Zobellia alginiliquefaciens: one gene and its partner. Each later gene encodes a partner of the first gene's protein in a complex. Links are inferred from orthologs where the notes say so. Each region holds a gene or a part of one and is shown on either strand. Other genes may lie near its edges.

Region 1 (4,182 bases):
TTGAGGCGGAAGAACGTGGGCAAGGAGAGGCAATAGCCCGTAACATTTTAGAGATGACCCGTCTTAAAGTGCCAATTATTGTTGTAATTATTGGTGAAGGAGCTTCTGGTGGAGCTTTGGGTATAGGTGTAGGAGATAAAGTGTTGATGTTGGAAAACACATGGTATTCGGTGATTTCTCCGGAATCTTGTTCTTCTATTCTTTGGAGAAGTTGGGAGTATAAGGAAGTGGCTGCTGAGGCATTAAAACTTACTGCTACCGATATGAAAAAATTAAAATTAATCGATGAAATCGTACGCGAACCTGCGGGCGGTGCACATGCAAATAGGGAAAAGACTTTTGAAGTTGTGAAAAACAAAATATTGACACAATTTAAGGCTTTAGAAAAGTTATCCCCAAAAGAATTAGTCAAAACCCGAATGGATAAATACGCCCAAATGGGTGTTTTTAACGGTTAACGGACACTTTTTACAAGCTGATTAAAATCTGAGGAAGACTTTCCTCAGATTTTTTTTGTTATCAACATAAAATTGTAACTTATTAACACGGTAATGTTTATTACCTGTTAACTATACTTCTCTTTATTTTTTAGTTAATTGCATAATTTCGTAAAATGGAAAAAATTAATCCGGTCGTCGGACGCAAAATAGACAAGTCAACCCTAATCAATTTAGAAAGAGGTAAAATTCCACCTCAATCTGTTGATTTAGAAGAGGTTGTGTTGGGTGCTATGATGATTGATAAAAAGGGTGTAGATGAAGTAATAGATATCCTTCATCCTGATGTTTTCTATAAAGATGCCCATCGATACATCTATGAATCCATTTTTAAGCTGTTCGAAAGTTCCGAACCAGTGGATTTATTAACGGTTTCCTCCCAATTAAAGCGAGATGGAAGGTTAGATGCCATAGGAGGTGATTTTTACCTCATTAAACTGACTCAAAAAGTGGCTTCATCGGCACATATTGAGTTCCATGCACGTATTATTCTGCAGAAGTACATTCAGCGGAGCTTGATTAAAATTTCCAATGAGATTATTGAAGAGGCATATGATGAAGGAACCGATGTTTTTGACCTTTTAGATAGTGCGGAATCTAAATTATATGATGTTACTCAAGGTAACCTGAAACGTTCTGCGGAGACGGCTATGGATTTGGTAATTCAGGCAAAGAAAAAGATTGAAGAGATTTCCAATAAAGAGGGGATGAGCGGTATTGCCACCGGCTTTGATAAGTTGGATAAACTTACTTCGGGTTGGCAGCCTAGTGATTTGATTATTGTAGCTGCACGTCCCGGTATGGGTAAAACCGCATTAACATTATCCATGGCAAGAAATATTGCTGTAGATAGTGGACAAGGTGTTGCTTTCTTTTCCTGTGAGATGTCTTCTGTGCAGTTAATTACACGTTTGATTTCTTCGGAAACCGGACTTTCATCCGAAAAATTGAGAACCGGTAAATTAGAAAAGCACGAGTGGGAGCAGCTGAACGTAAAAGTAAAAGCGCTAGAGAAAGCACCGTTATTTATTGATGATACGCCTTCTTTATCTATTTTTGACTTGCGTGCAAAGGCCAGACGTTTGGCTTCACAGCATGATATTAAGATAATTATTATTGATTATTTACAGTTAATGACCGCTGGTGGAACCGGCAAAGGAGGAAACCGTGAACAGGAAATTTCTACCATTTCGCGTAACCTTAAGGCATTGGCAAAAGAATTGAATATACCCGTAATTGCACTATCTCAGCTTTCACGTGCGGTTGAAACCCGTGGAGGTAGTAAAAGACCTTTACTTTCGGATTTACGTGAATCTGGTGCGATTGAGCAGGATGCGGATATTGTGTCGTTTATTTTCCGTCCTGAATATTATAAAATTGATGAATGGGATGACGAAGAACGAAGCCCAACACAAGGTCAGGCAGAGTTTATCGTTGCCAAACACCGTAATGGTGGTCTGGAAAATATTCGTTTGAAATTTATCGGTAACCTCGGTAAGTTTGATAACCTAGACGATTTTGACTCTCCGTTTGAGTTCCAATCTAAAATGAACGAGAACGAGGACAATCCTTTTATTACGCCGAACTTACCAGATGCGAACGAAGCTTTTGGTAGTTCTATGAACGATAACATGCCTCCTGGAGATGATGATGTTCCGTTTTAATAGAAGAGAAATTCCCAAAATCAGTTAGTTTTCTAATAGCTTTAACTTTGAGTGAAGATAAAAAGCGTAGTTTTTCAAGTATCTTTAGAAAAAATAAAGTGCTAGAAATATGGTGAAATCGCTTTTGTCAATTCTTTTCATCTTAATTGGTGTTTTGCAACTTTCTGCATCCTCCATTTTAATTCCTATGGATGCCGAGGGTCAGAAAGACCACCTTAAAGCCTACGGAATTACCTATTGGGTACTCAATAAGCAGCAGAAAGTGCAATGGCTTCTGAATTATAGAGGAGGTTCTTTTTTGCTGCCCGATGGAGATGTTATCCGTAAAGAATGTCAAATTAGAGGAGTTTCCTTTGAAATTTTATCTGATAGTCAAGCGGCGAATATTTTGTCGGAAATCAGTAGTCCATCTAAAAATCAAGATGCTGTAATTCTTGAAAAAGCTCCGAAGATTGCAGTCTATTCCCCCAAAGGAAATCAACCTTGGGACGATGCCGTAACTATGGTGCTGACCTATGCGGAGATTCCATATGTTACCGTTTACGATGAGGAAGTATTAGGCGATAAGTTGGCGTTGTACGATTGGCTGCACTTACACCACGAAGATTTTACAGGTCAATACGGAAAGTTTTATGGAGCATACCGTGCTGCCCCTTGGTATATAGAACAAAAAAAGGAGGCTGAGGCACTAGCTCACACACATGGATTTTCAAAAGTTTCGGAAGAAAAAAGTGCCGTAGCCCAAAAAATAAGGAAGTATGTTATAGGTGGAGGGTTTATGTTCGCTATGTGCTCTGCTACGGATAGTTTTGATATTGCGCTTTCTGCAGAAGGTGTTGATATTTGCGAACCCATGTTCGATAATGACCCTTCGGATGCGAACTATCAAAGTCAATTGGATTACAATAAAACGTTTGCCTTTACGGATTTTACATTAGAAAGAAATCCGCTCAAATATGAGTTTTCATCAATTGATATGACAAGTAAAAGAGGAAACGTTCCCAAGGAGTCCGATTATTTTTCATTAATGGATTTTTCTGCAAAATGGGATGCCGTTCCTACTATGCTTTGTCAAAATCATACCTCTTTGGTCAAGGGCTTTATGGGGCAGACCACGGCATTCGCAAGAGAAGAAGTGAAGCCAACGGTCATGGTTTTGGGCGAAAATAAATTGAATGGAGAAGCCCGCTATATTCATGGTGTAAAAGGAAAAGGCTTTTTTACATTTTATGGCGGTCACGATCCAGAAGACTATCAGCATAGGGTAGGGGACCCTAAAACGGAATTAGAGCTACACCCCAATTCTCCTGGGTATCGACTGATACTGAACAATGTTCTGTTTCCTGCTGCCAGGAAGAAGAAACAGAAAACTTAAATCCCTATCTCTTTTCAAAATTAGTTAATCCGCATACCCTTTATTTCAATGAGAATCTCCGTAAATTTTATTCTACTCGTATTACTTTGTTTATCACCTGTTTTTTTAAATGCGCAGTCGCCAATAATCCCAGAACCTACAAAGGCCATTGCCGGAAAGGGCCAGTTCGTATTGGATAAAAATACGTCTATAGCCAGTTCGGACATACGGTTACAAGACGTTGCTTCTTTTTTAAAGGCGCAAATATTGACACAAACTAGAATACCATTACATACAGGTGATTTTCATTCAAAAAGCCTAAAACAAATTACTTTAGAATTGGTTTCAGATGAATCAATCGGTACTGAGGGGTACCATCTTTCCGTATCCCCGCAAGAAATCAAAATTACGGGAACAACTGTATCCGGAGTGTTTTATGGAGCCGTTAGCTTAGTGCAATTGGCAGTGGAAAATACACCTAAAAATGGAGAGGTACCTATCAATGCTTGGGAGATACAAGATCAACCGTTTTATGAGTGGCGGGGCATTATGCTAGATGTTTCTAGATATTTTATAGGGAAAGAGAAAATAAAATCCATTTTGGATTGGATGGCTTTTTACAAATTAAATACGCTGCACTGGCATTTGACCGATGCAACGGGGTGGC
Region 2 (5,534 bases), 2.6 Mb from region 1 along the record:
CACTTTGGGTACTTCAAATTTTGGAAAGTAATATTTAATATGCTTAAACAGGAGTTCTAAACTCTGTTCCTCCCGTGAGAAATCAGAAAATGCATTTTGTACCTCAGACAACAATTCAACCTGAATAGTATCTTTCATTTTTGCCACCCAAACACTATCTGTATATTGAGCAGGAAATAGATATGGGTACTTGTTCTTTAAAACCGATAGATTTTCCGATGTAGCGCCCGCAAATTCCGCATCAAACCTATCAACCTTTAATTCTACATTTATCTTCTGAACATCTTCGGAGACCTTTGGACCCTCATTACATGCTAAAAACAAGAATGAAATTGTAAAAATGGCAAAAATAGCCACATGTTTGCAAAGTAATTTCCGATACATTTTAATATTTAACCGCAAGACATTATTTTTAAGCTCACAAAGTTAGTCGATCTAGACATAATGAACATCCTATGCACACAGAAAAGGTAGTAGATTACATAGTAAATTGGTTAAAAGAATATGCAGTAAATGCAAAAATGAAGGGTTTTGTCATAGGAATATCAGGAGGAATAGACTCTGCCGTTACATCTACCCTCTGTGCCAAAACAGGCCTTGAGCTCATGTGCTTGGAAATGCCAATTCACCAAGCTGCAAATCAAGTTACCCGTGCATCGGACCATATTGATTGTCTTCAGAATAATTTTGACAAGGTAAAAAGACAGCCTGTTAACCTTACTCCGGTTTTCGATAGTCTTATAGAAGCGTTGCCCAAGGTAGAAAATGAAGAAGACCGTTTTATGTCTTTGGCCAATACCCGAGCACGTTTACGCATGACAACGCTTTATTATTTTGCGGCACTCGAAGGTTATCTTGTTGCTGGAACCGGAAATAAGGTAGAAGACTTCGGTGTAGGATTTTACACCAAATATGGGGATGGTGGGGTTGATTTGAGCCCAATTGCCGATTTATTAAAAACACAGGTGTATGAAATTGCCAAGTACCTGAATATCAATACAGACATTCAAAAAGCCGCCCCCACTGATGGCCTATGGGGAGACGACAGGACTGATGAAGATCAGATAGGAGCAAGTTATCCGGAACTGGAATGGGCCATGAAAATGCAAGATGAAGGAAAAAACTTGAGCGATTTTACGGGCAGGGAGAAGGAAGTATTCCTAATTTATACGAGATACAACTCAGCTAACCAGCACAAGATGAACCCTATACCCGTTTGCGAAATACCTGATGCTCTTTTTTAGTAATTTACCCGTAAATAAGGTAATCTAATCGAATAAATTCATAAAACAAGCTATTTTTATGAAAAAAACACCAATTTTGTTTAAGGAATTAGATATTTAAACCTTACATTGCATGTCAGTATTTTAGACGAGCTTAGGAACGTTTAATATCTAGATTAAAACTATCAACATGATTAAAGTATTAATTGCAGACAACCATCCCATTATTAGAATGGGAGTGACTAATGTTCTTGAATCTGCTAATGGATTTGAAATAGTGGGAGCGGTATCCACTACTTCTGAGCTCTTCGACAAATTGGAGACCTCTAGTCCTGATGTAGTAATGCTGGAGATGGACATTCCGGAAATTAACGGAATTGCCACGCTGCGAAAAATCAAAAAAGAACACCCAAGTGTGAAGGTATTAATGTATAGCGGTCAATCTGAAGACGTATATGCACTTAGTACTATTCGCGCAGGTGCCTTTGGATATCTTTCAAAAGCCTCAGACATAGACTACATCATAACAGCAGTGAAAAAAGTAAGCGAAGGCAACATGTTCATTACAAATGAACTAGCTCAACGTTTAGCTTTTGATGAAGGTACCCAAAAACCTAGAAGGTTCTTTAGAAAACTTTCTACTCGTGAGGTTGAGGTACTTAAATTATTGGCTAGCGGAAAGCGTAACAAAGATGTAGCCATCGGTTTGAACTTAAACGAAAAAACAGTGAGTACCTACAAGGCTCGTTTGATGAAAAAATTAAACGTAGACAATATGGTAGATCTTTTGCAACAAGCAAAGGCACTAGAACTTTATTAAGAAGTTTACATTCGTAACACGTACAGACCCTGATGTTTTCGTTAGGGTTTTTTTATGCCCAAAATTTACGGTTTACCTAGCGGATGTTAAGAAAAAACACGGTTCAGCTTTTTGTTGAGCAGTTTGTTGAGCTGTAAATAATTCATAATTTCCTCTAGAGTCTCCCTGTGGTCTTGCTGACTTTCTTTTGTATTATCTTGTAAAGCCGTCATCCGCTTTTTTATTAAGAAACAGCGTAATGTTAAAATAGTCTCACTAACCAATTGCGCTACACCAACTTTCTTTTCTTTGGGATAGATATCCTTTCTTTCCCAACTATGCAAAACGTATTTTTCTTCCTCCATTAGAATAGAAGATATTTCTGAAACCAACTGCTGATCCAAGGTGCTCAAAAATGTACTAATTGTAAAATCCTCTTCTTGGTTCAACGCTTCAATAAGCTTATAATAAATTTGGCGGAATTGTTCATTTGCCAATTCAATCTCATCGTCCTGTAAGTCTAAAAAAATCTTTTCATAAACCTTGGCCTCAATAGATTCAGGCTCCAAAACCAAATCACCAGCTTCACTTTCCTTGAGTACCAAATCTTCAAACTCTTCTTTTTCACTTCCGTACAACAGCAAAAGTTCAATAATTTTTCGCTCTAACAAATACTGTACATCTACCTTTTCTTGCGGTACTTCATTCTTGACAACATCAAACGCCTTCTGCTCCGGTTGTTGCTTTTTTAAAACATCTGTAGCCCCTTTTTTACCCATTTGAGCCAAGGTCGTAAACAATACACCTTCTGAGACCTTCATGATGTTAGCACACTCCTGAATGTAGATTTCTCGCTTAATAGCATCAGGTATCTTGGATATACTCTGTACAATATCACGAACCGTATCCGCTCTTTTTATTGGATCATTGGCCGCTTCTTGAGCCAACAAACCAGCTTTAAACTGAATAAAATCCTGTGATTTCTCTTCTAAATACTCCTGTACATCTTCTAGCGCATTATTTTTTGAAAAACTATCAGGGTCCTCTCCTTCAGGGAAAGTGCAGACTTTCACGTTCATACCCTGTTCCAAGATCAAATCAATTCCACGAAGAGAAGCTCTTAATCCTGCCGCATCACCATCAAAAAGAACGGTGATATTTTTAGTCAGCCGGTTAATTAATCTAATTTGCTCCGGTGTTAGTGCCGTACCACTTGACGAAACTACATTGTGAATTCCTCTTTGATAAAACTGAATAACATCTGTATACCCTTCTACCAAATAACAATTATCCTCCTTAGCTATTGCTTGTTTAGCATGATAAATGCCATAAAGCACTTTACTCTTATGATAAATATCACTTTCCGGGGAGTTCAGATACTTAGCAGCTTTTTTGTCATTACCCAAAATACGCCCTCCAAAACCAAGCACTCTACCGCTCATAGAGTGAATAGGAAACATTACCCTTCCTTTAAACCGATCAAATGTTTTAGGGCTGTTAGGATTTTGCGCATCTTCTTTTACTATGGTTAGGCCTGTTTGTTCTAGGTACTTTAACTTGTACCCTTCCTCAAAAGCAGCTTTTGTAAATCCATCCCACTGATCAAGACAATACCCTAGGTTGAATTTCTTTATCGTTTCTTCTGTAAAACCTCTTTCCTTAAAATAACTGAGACCAATGGCCTTACCCAATTCGGTATCCCATAACATATGGGCAAAATGTTTCTGAGCGAATTCCGAAACCAAATACATGCTTTCGCGCTCATTGGCTTCTTGCTTCTGTTCATCGGTACGCTCGGTCTCCTCTATTTCAATATTATATTTTTTAGCCAAGTATTTTATGGCTTCAGGATAGGTGAAGTGTTCGTGTTCCATTAAAAACGCGACCACGTTACCTCCTTTTCCACTACTAAAATCCTTCCAAATCTGTTTTACGGGAGACACCATAAAACTAGGTGTACGCTCATCTGAAAACGGACTAAGCCCCTTAAAGTTAGAACCTGATTTTTTGAGTTGCACAAAATCTCCGATAACCTCCTCTAAACGGGCAGTTTCGTAGACTTTATCAATTGTTGTTTTTGAAATCAAAATAGTAGAAAAATAAAAATAGTGTCTAAAGATAAGACACTATTTTTCATTTAAAAATTAGGATTTATTTATTTGGCTGCAATTCGCCATATAATCCCACCGTCATCATCATTAACCAGAAGCGAACCATCTGTTGCAACTGCCACGCATACAGGTCTTCCATACACCTCACTCGCTTCTTCGTCCGCTATAAAACCACTCAAAAAATCTTCTGGTGGTTGTGGTTTACCATCTACAAATGGTACAAAAATTACTTTATAGCCAGAAAAAACCGCCCTATTCCATGAACCGTGCTGACCCACAAAAGCTCCGTTCTTATATTTTGAAGGGAATTGGTCCGCTCCGTAAAAAGTCAGCCCTAAAGAAGCAGTATGGTTCCCGACCGGCACATCTGGAACAATAGCTTTATCTACCATATTTTGGTGCGGGTCATCTTCCCAACGTGGGTCTTTAACACTACCATAATAGCTATATGGCCAACCGTACCAACCGCCCTTTTCTACACTTGTAATATAATCGGGCACTAGATTGTTCCCAATTTTATCACGTTCGTTTACGGCAGTCCACAACTCTCCCGTAACCGGGTTCCAGTCCATACCAACCGGGTTTCTTAAGCCAGCTGCATATATAATTTCTCCTGTTCCGTCTAAATTTACCTCCAGAATATTAGCACGGCGTTCTTCCTTTTCCATTCCTTGTTCGCCCACATTACTTGCAGAGCCAACGGAGATATAAATTTTATTGCGGTCTCGGTTCGTGATAATATTTCGTGTCCAATGATTATTGTAACCACTTGCCGATAGCTCTACAATTTTTTCACCATCACCCTCTAATTTCTCCTGACCTGCTTTGTATGGGTAACGATATAATCCATCTGTATTGGCTACATAGAAAAAATCATCTATAACCAACATTCCAAAGTTCTGGTTTAATCCCTCCTTAAAAATATGGCGCTCGTCAACCGTGCCATCTTGATCGGAATCTCTAAGTAGTGTAATTTGATTCGCACTATTTTTCGTATCCGATTCCGCCACAAATATGTCTTTATTAGGCGCAATGTACGTCCATCTAGGATGCTTTAGTCCATCTGCAAACCGAGACACGTCAAAGCCATCTGGAGCTATTGGAGTCTTACCCTTGGGCCAATCTATTATTTTGCTTTCCTTGGTAACCGATTTAGATGAAAAAGGCGCTACAAGTTCTAAAGGACCTATGGCCGTTTCAACGGTAGTAGAACCGCTATTGGCCAATTCTTCTTTTTCTTCTTTTGAAACATTTTTTGTTTCCTTACATGCCATAAAGGTAAGACCAACTAATATGAGTAGTACTGTTTTTTTCATATTCTTAAATTTTTCCTGAAAATAACATTTGCACTCTGCTATTTATAGCTCTATCCGTAGTAATATACGCTCTATAAAGCGAATA

What was found. Proteins that work in one complex are often made in the same cells at the same time.
Region 2: the proteins of dnaB (region 1) and dnaG are in contact, whole or in part, in a crystal structure (PDB 2R6A), measured with the Geobacillus stearothermophilus proteins. The link is inferred for Zobellia alginiliquefaciens from one-to-one orthologs. Residues at the interface, in WP_033016901.1 of Geobacillus stearothermophilus: Ser13, Glu15, Ala16, Gln18, Glu91, Leu92, Asp94, Ala95, Val96, Pro97, Thr98, Ala99, Ala100, Asn101, Tyr104, Tyr105, Ile108; in WP_049624496.1 of Geobacillus stearothermophilus: Lys456, Leu457, Leu458, Pro459, Ala460, Asn463, Ala464, Leu467, Leu535, Leu536, Ile537, Ala538, Gln544, Glu545, Asp548, Tyr549, His552.

What each region holds. Positions count from the first base shown.
Region 1 is NZ_CP119758.1:485,648-489,829, reverse strand. Bases 1-2,887 are described here. They hold dnaB (replicative DNA helicase), read left to right. Parts: upstream 1-613; coding sequence 614-2,161; downstream 2,162-2,887. Other genes in these bases: P0077_RS02015 (asparagine synthetase B), read left to right, coding at 2,271-2,887; P0077_RS02025 (acetyl-CoA carboxylase carboxyltransferase subunit alpha), read left to right, coding at 1-458. In the rest of the region: more of P0077_RS02015, read left to right, coding at 2,888-3,536; P0077_RS02010 (beta-N-acetylhexosaminidase), read left to right, coding at 3,585-4,182. UniProt on the Escherichia coli protein: The main replicative DNA helicase, it participates in initiation and elongation during chromosome replication. Travels ahead of the DNA replisome, separating dsDNA into templates for DNA synthesis.
Region 2 is NZ_CP119758.1:3,070,351-3,075,884, reverse strand. The notes cover bases 1,620-4,562. They hold dnaG (DNA primase), read right to left. Parts: upstream 4,110-4,562; coding sequence 2,130-4,109; downstream 1,620-2,129. Other genes in these bases: P0077_RS12870 (PQQ-dependent sugar dehydrogenase), read right to left, coding at 4,178-4,562; P0077_RS12880 (response regulator), read left to right, coding at 1,620-2,043. In the rest of the region: gliding motility lipoprotein GldB, read right to left, coding at 1-384; nadE (NAD(+) synthase), read left to right, coding at 456-1,244; more of P0077_RS12880, read left to right, coding at 1,414-1,619; more of P0077_RS12870, read right to left, coding at 4,563-5,449. UniProt on the Escherichia coli protein: RNA polymerase that catalyzes the synthesis of short RNA molecules used as primers for DNA polymerase during DNA replication.